4 regions of the Pseudomonas ogarae genome follow, and region 2 is predicted to be linked to each of the others. Evidence: predicted binding sites of a transcription regulator. Region 2 holds the regulator's gene; each other region holds the start of a gene.
The links. Region 2 encodes sigma-54, which starts transcription at its own class of promoters, with help from an activator protein. Its sites were predicted from a motif close to ANTGGCATNNANNTTGCTNT; they were not measured.

Region 1: flgB (flagellar basal body rod protein FlgB) is a predicted target of sigma-54. The motif match lies at 2,524-2,543, and genes of this name have one in related genera.
Region 3: glnA (type I glutamate--ammonia ligase) is a predicted target of sigma-54. The motif match lies at 1,943-1,962, and genes of this name have one in related genera.
Region 4: HU749_RS08845 (flagellar basal body rod protein FlgF) is a predicted target of sigma-54. The motif match lies at 2,360-2,379, and genes of this name have one in related genera.

What each region holds. Positions count from the first base shown of each region.
Region 1 is NZ_CP077086.1:5,168,116-5,172,559, forward strand. It holds gene flgE (flagellar hook protein FlgE) at 1-861, opposite strand, end outside; gene flgD (flagellar hook assembly protein FlgD) at 890-1,612, opposite strand; gene flgC (flagellar basal body rod protein FlgC) at 1,628-2,071, opposite strand; gene flgB (flagellar basal body rod protein FlgB) at 2,075-2,482, opposite strand; gene cheR (protein-glutamate O-methyltransferase CheR) at 2,841-3,668, opposite strand; gene HU749_RS22675 (chemotaxis protein CheV) at 3,727-4,444, opposite strand, start outside.
Region 2 is NZ_CP077086.1:1,308,586-1,313,029, reverse strand. It holds gene lptA (lipopolysaccharide transport periplasmic protein LptA) at 1-151, shown strand, start outside; gene lptB (LPS export ABC transporter ATP-binding protein) at 151-876, shown strand; gene HU749_RS05545 (RNA polymerase factor sigma-54) at 1,041-2,534, shown strand; gene hpf (ribosome hibernation-promoting factor, HPF/YfiA family) at 2,612-2,920, shown strand; gene ptsN (PTS IIA-like nitrogen regulatory protein PtsN) at 2,933-3,397, shown strand; gene rapZ (RNase adapter RapZ) at 3,400-4,257, shown strand; gene HU749_RS05525 (HPr family phosphocarrier protein) at 4,273-4,444, shown strand, end outside.
Region 3 is NZ_CP077086.1:643,114-647,557, reverse strand. It holds gene typA (translational GTPase TypA) at 1-135, opposite strand, end outside; gene thiI (tRNA uracil 4-sulfurtransferase ThiI) at 274-1,728, opposite strand; gene glnA (type I glutamate--ammonia ligase) at 2,057-3,463, shown strand; gene HU749_RS02795 (chorismate mutase) at 3,588-4,151, shown strand; gene HU749_RS02790 (DUF4124 domain-containing protein) at 4,341-4,444, shown strand, end outside.
Region 4 is NZ_CP077086.1:1,978,887-1,983,330, forward strand. It holds gene phhA (phenylalanine 4-monooxygenase) at 1-257, opposite strand, end outside; gene HU749_RS08840 (sigma-54-dependent transcriptional regulator) at 548-2,110, shown strand; gene HU749_RS08845 (flagellar basal body rod protein FlgF) at 2,434-3,171, shown strand; gene flgG (flagellar basal-body rod protein FlgG) at 3,221-4,006, shown strand; gene flgH (flagellar basal body L-ring protein FlgH) at 4,079-4,444, shown strand, end outside.

The DNA of each region.
Region 1 (4,444 bases), 2.7 Mb from region 2:
GTCGGCGCCATTGGCAGTCCACACACCGTTGGTCACGGTGCCAGGGATCCAATCATCCAGTTCCAAGTCGCTACTGGTGGTCGCGGGTGGAGTGGTGACCGTGGTCAACCTGCCGTTCGCGTCAAAGTTCATGGTCGAAGGCACCGCCAGGGTAGCGGCAGCGGTCGGCGAGCTACCGTCCAGGTTACGACCGTCGATCAGCGTGTAGACATCCCATTCATTCTCGCCAGTCTTGACCATGTATTGGTCCATGGAATGCTGGTTACCCTGGGTATCGTAGACCGGCGTGGTGAATTGCTTGGTGAAGGTGGATGTATCGGCCGGGTTGAACTGGTAAGGGGCCACTTGGCTGATCGCCGTCGCCGTCGAATTCAGGTTAATCGTCGACGAAACCAGGCTGGTCGCTTGAGGCGGCAGGTTCGAGGTGTCGATGCGCAGGTCGGTCAGGATGCCGTTGAGGATGTTGCCATTGGCATCCACGCCATAGCCCTGCAAACGCGCAGTGCCGTCGCTGTTGGTGATGAAGCCTTCCTTGTCGGTCTTGAAGGTACCGGCACGGGTGTAGCTCAGGGAACCGTCGTTGCTCAGGACAAAGAAGCCCGAACCCTGGATACCCATGTCCAGCACGTTGCCGGTGTTGTTGACGTCACCCTGGCTGAACTGCTGGGAGACGTTGGCCAGGCGCACGCCGTTGCCGACGGTCTTGGTGCCGGAACCCAGCTTGGTGGCCGAGTAGACGTCTTCGAATTCCGCACGGGACGATTTGAAACCGGTGGTCGCCACGTTGGCGATGTTGTTGCCGGTCACATCCAGATGCTTGTTGGCTGCATAGAGACCGCTAAGGCCGATGTTGAAAGACATGTTGACTCCTTTTGCCGGTTAGTCGGCTCTACATACCAATAGTTTGTACTTTGGACAGGGCAATGCTGCCCAGCCCGGCCAAGTTGAGCATCAGCTCACCACCCGTCTGGCTGATCGTCACGCTGCTGACAGTCGCCGGCAGGTTGGTAATCAGCGACACGGCCTTGCTGTCGATAGTGGTCGAAGCGGTGAAGGAGTAGGTGCCCGACTCGACCGTCGTGCCCGCGTCGTTCTTGCCATCCCAGATGAAGGCGGAGTTGCCGGCGTTCTGGCTGCCCAGGTCAATGGTGCGAACGGTCTTGCCGTCCTTGTCCACGATCTTGACGGCGACGGAAGACACCGATGTCGGTACCACCACGGTCCCGTTGAGGCTCTTGGAGGTATCGACCACCGCCTTGTCGCCCGGGGCGATGACCGAGCGGCCCACCAGTGACGAGGCTTGCAGGGCCTGGGACGAGTTGTAGTTGCTGGCGAGACCGCTCACGGTGTCGTTAAGAGTGGTGATGCCTTCCAGGCTGCTGAACTGCGCCAGCTGGGCAACGAACTCGCCGTTATCCTGCGGCTCCAGCGGGTTCTGGTTTTTCAGCTGGGTGACCAGCAATTGCAGGAACGCATCCTTGCCCAGCGACTGCGACCCAGTGGCCGAGCTCGTCGCCGAGGACAGGCCATCGGTGGTGGTGTTGGTCTTGACCGAGGAGTTGGCCAGAATCTCGTTGAGGCTCAAACCACTGGTTGTACTGGTAACGCTCATGTGACTCGCCCCTTATCACTGACCGAGGGTCAGGACCTTCTGCATCATGGTTTTGGCGGTGTTCATCATTTCGACGTTGGTCTGGAACGAACGGCTGGCGGAAATCATGTCGGCCATTTCTTCGACGACGTTGACGTTCGGGTAGTAGACATAACCCTTGGCGTCGGCAGCCGGATGGTTTGGCTCATAACGGGCATCGAGGTTGCTCTGGTCTTCGACCACGCCAAGCACCTGTACACCCTGCCCGGCCGCGTCCTGCTCCTGGAACAGCGAGTCGCTGCCGCCGGACTGGCCGCCCTGGAACATGGTGGCGAATACCGGGTGGCGAGCGCGGTAGGTCTGGTCGATGCTTGAGGAAACGGTCTCGGCGTTGGCGATGTTACTGGCGACGGTGTTCAGGCGAGTGGTCTGGGCACTCATGGCACTGCCGGCAATGTTGAATACGCTAGCAATCGACATGGCTTACTCTCCGCGCAGGGCCGATACCAGCCCTTTGAACTTGCTGTTGAGCAGGGTGAAGCTGGCCTGGAAGTTCACGGAGTTTTCCGTGTAGTTGGACTGTTCCAGTTGAGCGTCCACGGTGTTCTGATCGATCGAAGGTTGCATCGGCGTGCGATACATCAGCGATTCATCGCCATTGCCCAAGCCTTCGGCTTCGATATGACGGCTGTTGGTCATGTTCAAGGCGAAGTGGCCGTTCTTGGCCTTCTCGTTCTGCTCGGCGAGCACTTTGGAGAAGTCCAGGTCCCGAGCCTTGAAGTTCGGGGTGTCGGCGTTGGCGATGTTGTTGGCCAGGACTTCGGCGCGCTGGGCGCGGAAGCTCAGGGCCTGTTCGTGGATACCGAGCGCTTTATCGAAGCTGATGCTCATGTCGGAAACCTTTGGGTGACCAGAATGTACGTACGACGGCTAAAGCAAGCGCCGTGCCATTTTAAGAACCCCCATAAACCGGGGCTTTGCGGGCACCGGCAAAGCGGCAATGCCAGAAAAGCGGCAACGGGTTTCCGCAGGCTGCCGCTTTTCTGCCGCTTCTGCAGGACAAATGCGTTTCATTGTGGGAGCGAGCCTGCTCGCGATAGCGGTGTGTCAGTCCACATTGATGTCGCCAGGAGTACCGCATCGCGAGCAGGCTCGCTCCCACAGGAAGCAGTGGTGGACTGGAAGAAACCGGCAGGCAAAAAAAACGGGAGCCCCGTGAGGACTCCCGTTTTTTGACAGCTCAAGCCAATCACTTCGCCTGGTAGATGATCCCCGGGCTGCATTGGACCATCTGGTAATGATCCGGCAAACCGTTCAACGCCTCGGAAGCGCCGAGGAACAGGTAACCGCCCGGCTTGAGCGTGCTGTGGATGCGCAGCAGAATGTCTTTCTTCACTTCGGCAGAGAAGTAGATCAGCACGTTGCGGCAGAACACGATGTCGAACTTGCCCAGGCTGGCATAGCTGTCCAGCAAGTTGAACGAACGGAACTCCACGCGGCTCTTGATCGGCGCCTTGACCACCCATTTACCCGGCCCCTTGGGGTCGAAGTAACGTTGCAGGCGATCCGGCGACAGGCCCCGGCCGATGGCCAGGCTGTCGTACTCGCCGGTCTTGCAATTATTGAGCATGGTCCCGGACAGGTCGGTGGCGACAATCTGCACGCCGCCTTTCAACTGGCCGAGGTTGGACCGCTCGAACTCATCGATGGACATCGACAGCGAATAGGGTTCCTGCCCCGACGAGCAGGCCGCCGACCAGATCCGCAGGCGTTGGCCCGGGCTGGCCTTGATGGCCGCCGGCAGCACTTTGTTCTTCAACACCTCGAACGGATAGGTGTCACGAAACCACAGGGTTTCGTTGGTGGTCATCGCATCCACCACCATCTCGCGCAAACCACTGCGCGGCTGGGTCTGGATACGCTGCACCAGTTCGCCCAATGACTTGAGGCCCTGTTGCTCCATCAATTTATTGAGACGGCTCGACACCAGGTATTGCTTGTTTTCACCAAGCAAGATGCCACAGGCTTTTTCCAGGAAGACCCGGAACTGTTCGAAATCCAAATTACCCGTAGACAAGATACCGCCTCTTTCATCGTGTTGACTTGCCGGGCGCACAACGCGCCCGACCTTTGCTTTATTCTGCTGCCTTGATCCTATCGACGACCCTGGAAGCCAGGTCGTCAGGGCGGAATTTCGCCAGGAAATCGTCGGCACCGACCTTCTTGACCATCGCCTGGTTGAAAACCCCGGACAGCGAAGTATGCAAGATGATGTGCAGCTTTTGCATGCGCGGGTCGCTGCGGATTTCCGACGTCAGGGTGTACCCGTCCATCTCCGGCATTTCAATGTCGGAGATCATCATCAGGAATTCTTCCTCGGGCTTCTTGCCCTCGTCGACCAACTTGCGCAGGTAATCCAGCGCCTGCCGCCCGTCGTTCAACGCCACCACCTCGACACCGACCGTTTGCAGGCAACGGGTCACCTGCTTGCGGGCCACAGAAGAGTCATCGACGGTCAACACCCGCAACGAAATCGCCTTGTGCTGGGTTTCGGCATCCACCACCCCCGCGGAGATCGCTTCCGGCGTGGGCGCTACTTCGGCGAGGATTTTCTCCACGTCGATGATTTCCACCAACTGGTTATCGACCCGGGTCACTGCCGTGAGGTAGTGATCGCGGCCGGTGCCCTTGGGCGGTGGATGGATCTCTTCCCAGTTCATGTTGACGATGCGCTCCACCGAGCGCACCAGGAACCCCTGGGTCTTGGTGTTGTACTCGGTGATGATCACAAACGGATTGCTCTGGTCCAGCAACCGACCGGAACCGGTCGCCATCGCCAGATCGAGAATCGGG
Region 2 (4,444 bases):
CGTGACCCAAGGCGAGAAAATCGTCTACGACACCAACAAGAAGCTCGCCAGCGCCGGTCGCGCCACCGGTAGCAAGGTGACCGAGTCGCGTCCGCGGATCGACATGGTGATCCAACCGAAAAAGAAAACCGACGAGCAGAAGGCCCAGTAATGGCAACTCTGAAAGCTCAGCACCTGGCCAAGAGCTACAAGAGCCGTCAAGTCGTGCGTGATGTCAGCCTGTCCATCGACAGCGGCCAGATCGTCGGCCTGCTCGGCCCCAACGGCGCGGGCAAGACCACTTGCTTCTACATGATCGTCGGCCTGGTCCAGGCCGATCAGGGTCGCGTGCTGATCGACGACCTGGATGTCAGCCACCAGCCGATGCACGGCCGGGCGAAGGCCGGTATCGGCTATTTGCCGCAAGAAGCGTCGATCTTCCGCAAACTGTCGGTTGCCGACAACATCATGGCCATCCTCGAGACCCGCAAGGAACTCGACAAGGCCGGTCGTCGCCAGGAGCTGGAAAGCCTGCTGCAGGAATTCCACATCAGCCACATTCGCGACAACCTGGGCATGAGCCTGTCCGGTGGCGAGCGGCGCCGCGTGGAAATCGCCCGCGCCCTGGCCACCGCACCGAAGTTCATCCTGCTCGACGAACCGTTCGCTGGCGTGGACCCCATCTCGGTGGGCGACATCAAGCAGATCATTCATCACCTCAAGGCCAAGGGGATCGGCGTGCTGATCACCGACCACAACGTGCGCGAGACGCTGGACATCTGCGAAACCGCCTACATTGTCAATGACGGCCAGTTGATCGCCGAAGGCGACTCCGCAGCTATCCTGGCCAATGACCTGGTCAAGGAAGTGTATCTGGGCCATGAGTTCCGCCTGTAAGGACAAGTGTCTGGCGACTTGCCCGAGCGTCGTTTAATTTTATTATGGCGACGCTCTAGGCAAACACTTCAGTTTCAGGCATATAATTTGCTTAAGTTTGGCGCTTCGGCGCCCTGTAGTGGATGGCGCATGTGCGCCGGCGAATAAGGTGTTAAGCCCCTGCCATGAAACCATCGCTAGTCTTGAGAATGGGCCAGCAGCTGACGATGACACCGCAGCTGCAACAGGCCATCCGCCTGCTCCAATTGTCGACCCTGGACCTGCAACAGGAAATCCAGGAGGCCCTGGAGTCCAATCCGATGCTCGAACGCCAGGAAGAAGGCGACGACTTCGATAACGCCGATCCGCTGGCCGACAACGTCGAGCAGAAGACCAACACCGAAATCCCGGAACCGTCCTACCAGGAAGCCGCCCCGACGGTGGATAACCTCGAGGATGGCGAATGGAACGAACGCATCCCCAACGAGTTGCCCGTGGACACGGCCTGGGAAGACGTCTACCAGACCAGCGCCAGCAACCTGCCGAGCAGCGATGACGACGAGTGGGACTTCACCACCCGCACCTCTGCCGGCGAAAGCCTGCAAAGCCACCTGCTGTGGCAGCTGAACCTGGCGCCGATGTCCGACACCGATCGCCTGATCGCCGTAACCCTGATCGATTGCATCAACAACCAGGGCTACCTGGACGAGACCCTCGACGAAATCCTCGAAGCATTCGACCCCGAGCTCGACATCGAGCTGGACGAGATCGAAGCCGTCCTCCATCGCATCCAGCAGTTCGAGCCGGCCGGCATCGGCGCCCGCAACCTGGGTGAGTGCCTGTTGCTGCAACTGCGCCAGTTGTCCGCCAAGACACCATGGCTGGCCGAAGCCAAGCGGCTGGTCACCGATTACATCGACCTGTTGGGCGGCCGCGACTACAGCCAACTGATGCGTCGCATGAAGCTCAAGGAAGATGAGCTGCGCCAGGTCATCGAACTGGTGCAGAGCCTCAACCCGCGCCCCGGCTCGCAGATCGAATCCACCGAGCCCGAATATGTGGTCCCCGACGTGATCGTGCGCAAGCACAATGATCGCTGGCTGGTGGAGCTCAACCAGGAGTCAGTGCCCAAGCTGCGCGTCAACGCCCAGTACGCCGGCTTCGTCAAGCGCGCCGACACCAGCGCCGACAACACCTTCATGCGCAACCAGTTGCAGGAAGCGCGCTGGTTCATCAAGAGCCTGCAAAGCCGCAACGAAACCCTGATGAAAGTGGCCACCCAGATCGTCGAGCATCAGCGCGGCTTCCTGGAGTACGGCGATGAGGCGATGAAACCGTTGGTCCTGCATGACATTGCCGAGGCAGTGGGCATGCACGAGTCGACGATTTCCCGGGTAACCACCCAAAAATTCATGCATACCCCCCGGGGCATCTATGAATTGAAATACTTTTTCTCCAGCCATGTCAGCACCTCCGAAGGCGGCGAATGCTCGTCCACGGCCATCCGCGCGATCATCAAAAAACTGGTGGCCGCGGAAAATCAGAAAAAGCCGTTGAGTGACAGCAAGATCGCTGGTTTACTGGAGGCACAAGGCATTCAGGTGGCCCGCCGTACCGTCGCCAAGTACCGCGAATCCCTCGGGATCGCGCCTTCGAGCGAACGCAAGCGGTTGATGTAACAAGGCCACGCCACAGCGTTCCAGTGGCAGGCATTTCTGCCTGCCGCTTTATGCACTGGCAACGAAGGAGAAGCTGTATGCAAGTCAACATCAGTGGACACCAACTGGAAGTGACCGAACCCCTGCGCACCTACATCGGCGAAAAACTCGACCGATTGGAGAGGCATTTCGACAAGATCACCAACGTGCAAGTCACGATGAACGTCGAGAAACTGCTGCAGAAAATCGAAGCCACGCTGCATATCCCCGGCGGAGAAGTGGTTGCCAACGCAGAGCACACAGACATGTATGCCGCGATTGACCTGCTGACCGACAAGCTGGATCGCCAACTCAAAAAGCATAAGGAAAAGACCCAGAGCCTCCTCCAGGGCGCGACCGGTCGTTAACCCCCCTAATCCATGATCCGACTAGAAACCATCCTGACCCCCGGCCGTTCCCAAGTGAACGCGCCGGGCGGCAGTAAAAAGAAAGCCCTCGAACAAATTGCCAACCTGATCCACCGCGAAGTGCCGGATCTGGAAATGCAGGACGTCTTCGAGGCCCTGGTTGCCCGTGAAAAACTCGGTTCCACCGGTTTTGGCAACGGCATCGCCATTCCTCACTGCCGTCTCAAGGGTTGTGCCGCGCCGATCAGCGCGCTGTTGCACCTTGAAACCGCCATAGATTTCGACGCCATCGACGGCGCCCCGGTCGACCTGCTGTTTGTATTGCTGGTACCGGAAGCGGCGACCGATGCGCACCTCGAGCTGCTGCGCCAGATTGCCAGCATGCTGGACCGCAAGGAAGTGCGCGAAAAACTGCGCAGCGCACCGAGCAACGAAGCGTTGTACCAGGTTGTCCTGGACGAGCAGAACGGTCATTAAAAATGCGCATGATCATTGTCAGTGGCCGCTCCGGCTCCGGTAAAAGCACAGCCCTCAACGTGCTTGAGGACAGCGGCTACTATTGCATCGACAACCTGCCCGCCGGCCTGCTGCCGGAACTGGCCGAGCGCGCCCTGATCCACACCGAGCTGGCACAACCGCTGGTAGCGGTGTCCATCGACGCACGTAACCTGCCAAGCCACCTGTCGCGCTTTCCTGAACTGCTCGAGGAAGTGCGCAGCCGGCATATCCAGTGCGATGTGCTGTACCTGGATGCCGATGAAGAAACACTGCTCAAGCGTTTTTCCGAAACCCGCCGGCGCCACCCGCTGAGCAATGCCAACCGTTCCCTGGCCGAAGCCATCGAGGACGAAAGCCAGCTACTGGGTCCGATCGCCGACCTGGCGGACCTTAAGGTCAACACCACGCACCTGAACCTGTATCAGTTGCGCGACACGATCAAGCTGCGCCTGCTCAACCAACCCGAGCCGGGCACGGCGTTCCTGGTGGAGTCGTTCGGTTTCAAACGTGGCATGCCAGTAGACGCCGACCTGGTGTTCGATGTGCGCTGCCTGCCCAATCCCTATTGGAAACCGGAATTGCGCGAGCAGTCCGGGCTCGACCAACCAGTGATCGACTACCTGGCCGCACAGCCGGATGTCGAGGAAATGTATCAGGACATCTCCAGCTACCTGCTCAAATGGCTGCCCCGCTTTGCCGCGAGCAACCGCGCCTATGTCACGATCGCCATTGGTTGCACTGGTGGCCATCACCGCTCCGTCTACCTGACCGAACGCCTGGGTCAGCTCCTGCAACAGTCCCTGAAGAACGTCCAGGTTCGCCACCGCGACCTCAGCTAAAGGATTCACATCGCGATGCCTGCTCAGGAAATTGAAATCATCAACAAGCTGGGCTTGCATGCCCGAGCGTCGGCCAAGTTCGTCGGCGTCGCGGGCCAGTTCAAGGACACCACCATCAGGGTCGGTCGCACGCCAGAGTCTACGGTCGACGGTAAAAGCATCATGGCGATGATGATGCTCGCCGCCG
Region 3 (4,444 bases), 670 kb from region 2:
GGAGTCCATCACGCGCTCGTCGTTGAGCTCGTTGCGCTCCAGGGTGCCGGATTGACGCAAGAGTTTGTCTACCAGGGTGGTCTTACCATGGTCAACGTGAGCAATGATGGCGATGTTGCGTAGATTTTCGATCACTTGTGTATCTCGATCAGAGGATTCGGTGTGCTGACAGGTCGTGGCAGCGATTTACGTTGAGTCCGACAAAGCCGTTACAGCCTGTCGGCGGCGTCGGGGGGCCGGTGACGCAGGCCACAGGCAAACAGCCCCGGGCACTTAGCTCGGTCGATAAACGCGCACATTGGCATGCCCCTCACTGAGCAAATGGTGGGCATGCAGGCGACTCATCACGCCTTTGTCGCAATACAGCAGGTACTGGCGAGTAGGGTCCAGTTCCTTGAAACGCGCGTTCACTGCATAGAACGGCATCGTTTTTACCTCGATGCCGGCGATACTCAGCGGGTCGTCTTCAGCGTCGTCCGGGTGACGGATGTCGATGATGATCTGACCGGCCAGCGCTTCGCCGACTTCTTCAATCTGAATGTCCTGGCCCAACTCATCGATGACTCGATCGATTGGCACCAGCCTGGCATTTTCGAGCGCACGCTCGAGCACTGCCATGTCGAATTCTTTCTCTTCGTGTTCCACCCGCCCGCGCTTGGCCGCCGTCTTCGGATTGACCGAGATGACGCCGCAGTACTCCGGCATGTGCCGGGCAAACTCGGCGGTGCCGATTTCATTGGCCTGGTCGATGATGTCCTGCTTGTGGCTGGCAATCAGCGGCCGCAAGACCAGCTTCTCGGTCACGCAGTCGATCACCGACAGGTTCGGCAACGTCTGGCTCGACACCTGGGAGATCGCCTCGCCGGTCACCAGCGCATCGATTTGCAGGCGGTCGGCAATTCGTGAAGCGGCGCGCAACATCATACGCTTCAAAATGACGCCCATATGACTGTTATCGACTTTGCCGAGAATCTCGCCCAGGACTTCTTCGAACGGCACACTCACAAATAACACGCGTTGGGAGCTGCCGTACTTCTTCCAGATGAAGTGCGCCACTTCCATCACGCCCAGTTCATGGGCGCGTCCGCCGAGGTTGAAGAAGCAGAAATGGCTCATCAACCCGCGACGCATGATCTGGTAGGCGGCCACCGTGGAGTCGAAACCGCCGGACATCAGCACCAGGGTCTGCTCCAGCGAACCCAGCGGATAACCGCCAATGCTGTTGTGCTGGCTGTGGATCACGAACAGCCGCTGGTCGCGAATTTCGATGCGCACTTCGATCTGCGGGTCTTTCAGCGAAATACCGGCCGCGCCGCACTGTCGGCGCAACTGGCTGCCGACGTACTTTTCCACATCCATCGAACTGAACGGGTGCTTGCCGGCACGCTTGCAGCGCACCGAGAAAATCTTGCCGGCCAGGGCATCACCATAATGGAGCATGCACTTGGCGAGGATGTCGTCGAAATCCCCCAGCGGGTATTCATCGACTTGCAGGAAATGCGCGATGCCCGGCATGCAGCTCAGGCGCTCGGTCATTTCCTTCAGGACCTTGGGTTCGCTGACACGGGTTTCCAGCTCGAGGTTGTCCCACACGCCATTCACCACCACGGCCGGGTCCAGGTCTCGGAGCACGGCACGGATGTTCTTGGCCAACTGGCGGATGAAACGCATCCGTACCGGGCGGCTCTTGATGGTGATCTCGGGGAAGACTTTTACGATTAGTTTCATGAAAACAGCGCGCGAACGGCCAGCCGAAAAAGGGGGGCGCGGATTATAGCGGAAATTGCTCAAGGTTTAACCAGTTTATGTGCAGATGGTTTTGCATGCACCAAAACAGGTCATTATCGATTGACGGCGCCACATTGCAGTGCGTTATTGTCTGACAATCTTTGATTTACGCCTTTAAAAGCGTGGATTTGGTGCAAAAAACCCATGCTGGGGCACTGGCATGCAATTTGCTCCCTTGTGAGGCAGGTTGCCATGGCAGAGTATTCGCGCCGGCATCACCCATATCTAAGGGCACTCCACTACCCGCCCGAAGCCACCCGGAGGACATATGTCGAAGTCGGTTCAACTCATCAAAGATCATGACGTCAAGTGGATTGATCTGCGCTTCACTGACACCAAAGGTACTCAACATCACGTGACCATGCCGGCCCGTGATGCGCTGGACGACGAATTCTTTGAAATCGGGAAAATGTTCGACGGTTCCTCCATCTCCGGCTGGAAAGGCATCGAAGCCTCCGACATGATCCTGATGCCGGACGACGAAACTGCCGTCCTGGACCCGTTCACCGAAGAGCCGACCCTGATCCTGGTCTGCGACATCATCGAACCTTCGACCATGCAAGGCTATGACCGCGACCCACGCGCCATCGCCCACCGCGCCGAGGAATACCTGAAGTCCACCGGTATCGGCGACACCGCTTTCTTCGGTCCTGAGCCTGAGTTCTTCATCTTCGACTCGGTCAAATTCAAGTCCGACATCTCCGGTTCCATGTTCAAGATCTTCTCCGAACAGGGTTCGTGGATGTCCGACCAGGACGTGGAAGGCGGCAACAAAGGCCACCGTCCAGGTATCAAAGGCGGTTACTTCCCGGTTCCACCGTTCGACTTCGACCACGAAATCCGTACCTCCATGTGCAACGCACTGGAAGAAATGGGCCAGACCGTAGAAGTTCACCACCACGAAGTGGCAACTGCCGGCCAGAACGAAATCGGCGTGAAATTCAACACGCTGGTGAAGAAGGCAGACGAAGTCCAGACCCTGAAGTACTGCGTACACAACGTTGCTGACGCCTACGGCCGCACCGCGACCTTCATGCCGAAGCCTCTGTACGGCGACAACGGTTCGGGCATGCACGTTCACATGTCGATCTCCAAGGACGGCAAGAACACCTTCGCAGGCGAAGGCTATGCCGGCCTGTCGGACACCGCCCTGTACTTCATCGGCGGTATCATCAAGCACGGTAAGGCCCTGAACGGCTTCACCAACCCGTCGACCAACTCCTACAAGCGCCTGGTACCTGGCTTCGAAGCCCCGGTCATGCTGGCCTACTCGGCTCGCAACCGTTCCGCCTCGATCCGCATTCCTTACGTGAACAGCCCTAAAGCCCGCCGTATCGAAGCGCGCTTCCCGGATCCGGCTGCCAACCCGTACCTGGCCTTCGCTGCACTGATGATGGCCGGTCTGGACGGTATCCAGAACAAGATCCACCCTGGCGACGCCGCTGACAAAAACCTGTATGACCTGCCGCCTGAAGAGGCCAAGGAAATTCCACAGGTGTGTGGCAGCTTGAAAGAAGCCCTGGAAGAGCTGGACAAGGGCCGTGCGTTCCTGACCAAGGGCGGCGTATTCAGCGATGACTTCATCGACGCTTACATCGCACTGAAAAGCGAAGAAGAAATCAAGGTTCGCACCTTCGTACACCCACTGGAATATGAGCTGTACTACAGCTGCTAATCCAGTAAGCGCCGCCACGCACGGCGTGCAATAAAGAAAGGCCTCCTTCGGGAGGCCTTTTTTATGGGCGCCAGTTACGTGCATGATGCCCCGTCGCCCCCCCCCATAGAAGACGAGACTGTCCATGACTTTGCGCTTCAAACTCTGCCTTGCCCTGTCAGCCGCGCTGCTGGCCACCACCGCCGAAGCCGCCTCGACTCAAGCCCCCGAGGCCCTGACCCCGCTGCTTAACGCCATTGGCGAACGCCTGGCCCTGGCCGATCAAGTGGCCCTGAGCAAATGGGACAGCCATAAACCGGTAGAAGACCGTCAGCGCGAGCGTGAAGTCATTGCCGCGGCTGTCGCCCAGGCGCCGGCCTACAAGCTGAGTGGCGAAACCGTGGAAGCGTTTTTCTCCGCCCAGATAGAAGCCAACAAAATGGTGCAGTACATCAACCTGTCCGACTGGGCCCAGGAAGGCAAGGCCCCGGACCTCCCGCGCCCGGACCTGGTGGGACAGATCCGCCCGCAACTCGACCGGTTGCAAAAACGCCTGCTGCAACAACTGGCCGACTTCGCCCCCTACCGCACCGACCCGCAGTGCCCGCAATGGCTGGCCCGAGCCACCCACCACAACAAGCAACATCCGGTGCACCGCCTCGCCCTGATCCGAGCGACCGGAGAGCTGTGTATCTCCACAAAAGCTTAAGACAGCCCCCCTTCCCCTGTGGGAACGAGCTTGCTCGCGATGAGGTCGGCACAGCCAATATCTCAGTGACTGACATACCGCTATCGCGAGTAAGCTCGCTCCCACAGGGTTTGGGTGCAACAACTTGGGTCAATCACCCTCCCTGACCTATGCTGCAATCCATCACTTTTCGTTTTCGGTCGATTTTCCATGGGTCGCGGCTTTTCAATCATCCTGTTGTTGCTGCTGGCACTGCCCGCCGCCGCGCAGATCTACAAGTACACCGACGCCGACGGCAACACCGCCTACAGCAA
Region 4 (4,444 bases), 670 kb from region 2:
GGGATCAACGCCGGCACCCGGGCGACTTGCCAGCCCGTGGTCTCGCCCAGCACTTGGTTGATTTCGCCCAGTTGCGGGATGCGGTCGTGGGGCAGGCCCAGCTTGTCGACGCCGTCCAGGTATTCCTGGCACGCACGGCCTTCGATGACTTTCAGCTGGCGGGTGATCAGCGTGTTCCACACCGCGTGTTCTTCGGCGGTGTAGTGGATAAAACCTTGCGCATCGGGCTCGCGGGCCACGTACTGCGTCTGCTTCATGCTGCTCTCCTGCTGATTTCCCTCTGGGGGAAGACGTGTTGTTGTTATGTCCAGCGATGTATTAGAGATAACTCGAAGCGGGGGCGTGTGCAGCAGGCTGATGAAGAGGGGGAGGGTGAGGGATTCACCAATTCGTAAAGATTTCGTTACGAATAGACTGTGACTACCGTGTTGCTGGGAATTTCGAGTGGGAAACGGCCTACAACTGTCACATAATCTTGACGGCTATTTACGCTACCGGGCAGAAAAACCTTGTGGCTGGGAACTCCTAATACACATCGGGCCTCTTCATGCGCATCAAAGTCCATTGCCAGAACCGCATCGGCATCCTGCGGGACATCCTCAACCTGTTGGTGGAGTACGGCATCAACGTCGCCCGGGGGGAGGTCGGTGGCGAGCATGGCAACGCGATCTACCTGCACTGCCCGAACCTGATCAACATCCAGTTCCAGGCGCTGCGTCCGAAATTCGAAGGCATCGCCGGGGTGTTTGGCGTCAAGCGTGTAGGACTGATGCCTAGCGAGCGTCGGCACATGGAGCTCAACGCCTTGCTCGGCGCCCTGGAGTTTCCGGTGCTGTCCATCGACATGGGCGGTTCGATCGTTGCAGCCAACCGGGCGGCGGCGCAGTTGCTCGGCGTGCGGGTGGACGAGGTGCCGGGGATCCCCCTGTCCCGCTACGCCGAGGATTTCGATTTGCCGGAACTGGTGCGCGCCAACCAGTCGCGCATCAACGGCCTGCGGGTCAAGGTCAAGGGCGACGTGTTCCTGGCCGACATCGCGCCGCTGCAATCGGAGCACGACGACAGCGAAGCCATGGCCGGTGCGGTGCTGACGCTGCACCGGGCCGACCGGGTGGGCGAACGTATCTATAACGTGCGCAAACAGGAGCTGCGTGGCTTCGATAGTATTTTCCAGAGTTCGAAGGTCATGGCGGCGGTGGTCCGTGAGGCCCGGCGCATGGCACCGCTGGACGCGCCGCTATTGATAGAGGGTGAAACCGGCACGGGCAAGGAGCTGCTGGCCCGCGCCTGTCACCTGGCGAGTCCGCGCGGGCAATCGCCCTTGATGGCGCTCAACTGTGCCGGGCTGCCGGAGTCCATGGCCGAGACCGAGCTGTTCGGCTATGGCCCGGGTGCCTTCGAAGGTGCCCGGGCCGAAGGCAAGCTCGGCCTGCTGGAACTGACCGCCGGGGGAACGCTGTTCCTCGACGGTGTGGGGGAGATGAGCCCGCGCTTGCAAGTGAAACTGCTGCGCTTTCTGCAGGACGGTTGCTTCCGGCGTGTTGGCAGCGATGAGGAGGTGTACCTGGACGTCAGGGTGATCTGCGCCACCCAGGTCGATTTGTCCGAACTCTGCGCCCGGGGCGAATTCCGTCAGGATCTGTACCACCGCTTGAACGTCCTTTCCTTGCACATCCCACCGCTGCGCGAATGCCTCGATGGCCTGGCGCCGCTGGTGGAGCATTTCCTCGACCAGGCCAGCCGCCAGATCGGCTGCGCCTTGCCCAAGCTGGCCTCGGCGGCGATGGACCGTCTCAGTCACTACCACTGGCCGGGCAACGTCCGGCAGTTGGAAAACGTGCTGTTCCAGGCCGTTTCCCTGTGCGATGGCGGCACGGTCAAGGCTGAGCATATCCGCCTGCCGGATTACGGCGTGCGCCAACCCCTTGGCGATTTTTCCCTCGAGGGTGGCCTGGACGAGATCGTCGGGCGTTTCGAGAAAGCGGTGCTGGAGCGCTTGTACTCCGAGCACCCGAGCAGCCGGCAGTTGGGCAAGCGGCTGGGGGTTTCCCATACGACCATTGCCAACAAGTTGCGTGAGTATGAAGTGGGCAAAGAATCCGGCGCGTGAAGATAGGCGTTTCGTGGCGAGGGAGCTTGCTCCCGCTCGATTGCGCAGCAATCGCCAAAAGTGTGGGGTCGCTACGCAGCCCAGCGGGAGCAAGCTCCCTCACCACAGGGGGCGTCCATTGATCAGGTTAGGCGGACACTTGCCGTAAGCGGCACGACACCGCCGGTTTTTCGTCTTCGATACTTTTGCAGAATCCCTTCCAGAACCTCCAGGCCCTTTGTTTCCCGGGGGCATCAGCGCCAGAAAAAAGTTGGTCTGCAAATTGCTTAAGGCTGTGCAACACAGCAGTGGGCGGCAAACGTCCGGCATGCAGAGGAACGACAGTGGACAAGTACCTTTATGTGGCAATGACCGGCGCCAGCCAGAACGCACTGGCGCAGCGGGCCCATGCCAACAACCTGGCGAACATCTCCACCAATGGTTTTCAGAAAGACCTGGAGCAGGCACGTTCGATGCCGGTGTTCGGCGACAGCTTTCCGGCGCGGGCGTTTGCCCTCTCCGAACGGCCTGCCACGGATTTCACCCCGGGTGCGCTGATTGAAACCGGTCGTGACCTGGACGTGGCGGTCAGCGGGCCTGGCTGGATGGCCGTGCAGAACCCTGACGGCGGCGAAAGCTACGTGCGCACCGGCAGCCTCAATGTCGATGCCCTGGGCGTACTTCGGGCCGGCAACGGCATGCCGGTAATGGGCAACGGCGGTCCGATCGCCGTGCCGCCGGAGCAGAAGATCGAGATCGGCCAGGACGGCACCATCAGCATCCGCGCCATGGGTGAAGGCCCGCGGGTGATGGCTGAAGTGGACCGCATCAAGCTGGTCAACCCGGACCTCAAGACCATGACCAAGGGTCTGGATGGTTCGATCCGTACCAAGGACGGCCAGCCGGCGCCCATCGACGGCAACGTGCAGTTGGTGTCGGGTTTCCAGGAGGCGAGCAACGTCAATGCCGTGGATGAGATGACCTCGGTGCTGGCCCTGGCCAAGCAGTTCGAGCTCCACGTCAAGATGATGAACACCGCCAAAGAAGGCGATGAAGCCATGGCTCGGGTCTTGCAGATCTAACTATTAATTACAGCGTCGCGCCGAAAAACAGGCGTACGAGGAGAATCGAATGCTTCCGGCTCTTTGGGTTGCCAAAACAGGTCTGTCCGCCCAGGACACCAACCTTTCCACTATTTCCAACAACCTGGCGAACGTTTCGACCACGGGTTTCAAGCGTGATCGTGCCGAGTTCCAGGACCTGCTGTATCAGGTAAAACGCCAGCCTGGCGCCCAGTCGACCCAGGACAGCGAACTGCCGTCGGGCCTGCAAGTGGGTACCGGTGTGCGCATCGTCGGCACCCAGAAAAACTTCAACGCCGGCAGCCTGCAAACCACCGAGCAGCCGCTGGACATGGCCATCGACGGTCGCGGTTTCTTCCAGATCCTGCAACCGGACGGGACCACGTCCTACACCCGTGACGGCACGTTCCACCTCGACTCCAATGGCCAGATCGTCAACGCCAGCGGTTTCGCCCTGGAGCCAGCCATCGTTATCCCGAACGATGCCCAGACCTTTACCGTGGGCCGTGACGGCACCGTGTCCATCACGGTGGCGGGCAACCCGGCCTCCCAAGTGATCGGCAACCTGCAGACCGCCGACTTCATCAACCCGGCCGGCCTGCAAGCGGTGGGCAATAACCTGTTCCTGGAAACCGCCGCCAGTGGCGCGCCGCAAGTCGGCACCCCCGGCCTGAACGGTTTCGGTACCACGCTGCAGAACACCCTGGAAACGTCCAACGTGAGCACCGTTGAGGAGATGGTCAACATGATCACCACCCAGCGCGCCTACGAGATGAACTCCAAGGTGATCTCCACCGCCGACCAGATGCTCTCGTTCGTTACGCAGAATCTGTAATCACGTCACAACGTCCGTCATTACGTAGACAGGGCGTCCCCAGGGTCGCCTGCAACACCAAGAGGTAGGGTCATGAAACGCTTCGTATCTGTTCTGGCACTGAGTGGGATCACCGCACTCGCGGGCTGTGTCGCGCCGACACCCAGGCCCAATGACCCGTATTACGCCCCGGTGTTGCCGCGCACGCCGTTGCCGGCTGCCGCCAATAATGGCTCGATCTACCAGGCCGGTTTCGAGCAGAACCTGTACAGCGACCGCAAGGCTTTCCGGGTCGGTGACATCATCACCATCACCCTGAACGAGCGGACCCAGGCCAGCAAGAACGCCAACTCGCAAATCGACAAGACCAGCGAGACCAGCGTCGGCCTGACCTCGCTGTTCGGCTCCAGCCTGACCACCAACAACCCGATCGGGAGCAATGACCTGAGCCTCAACGCT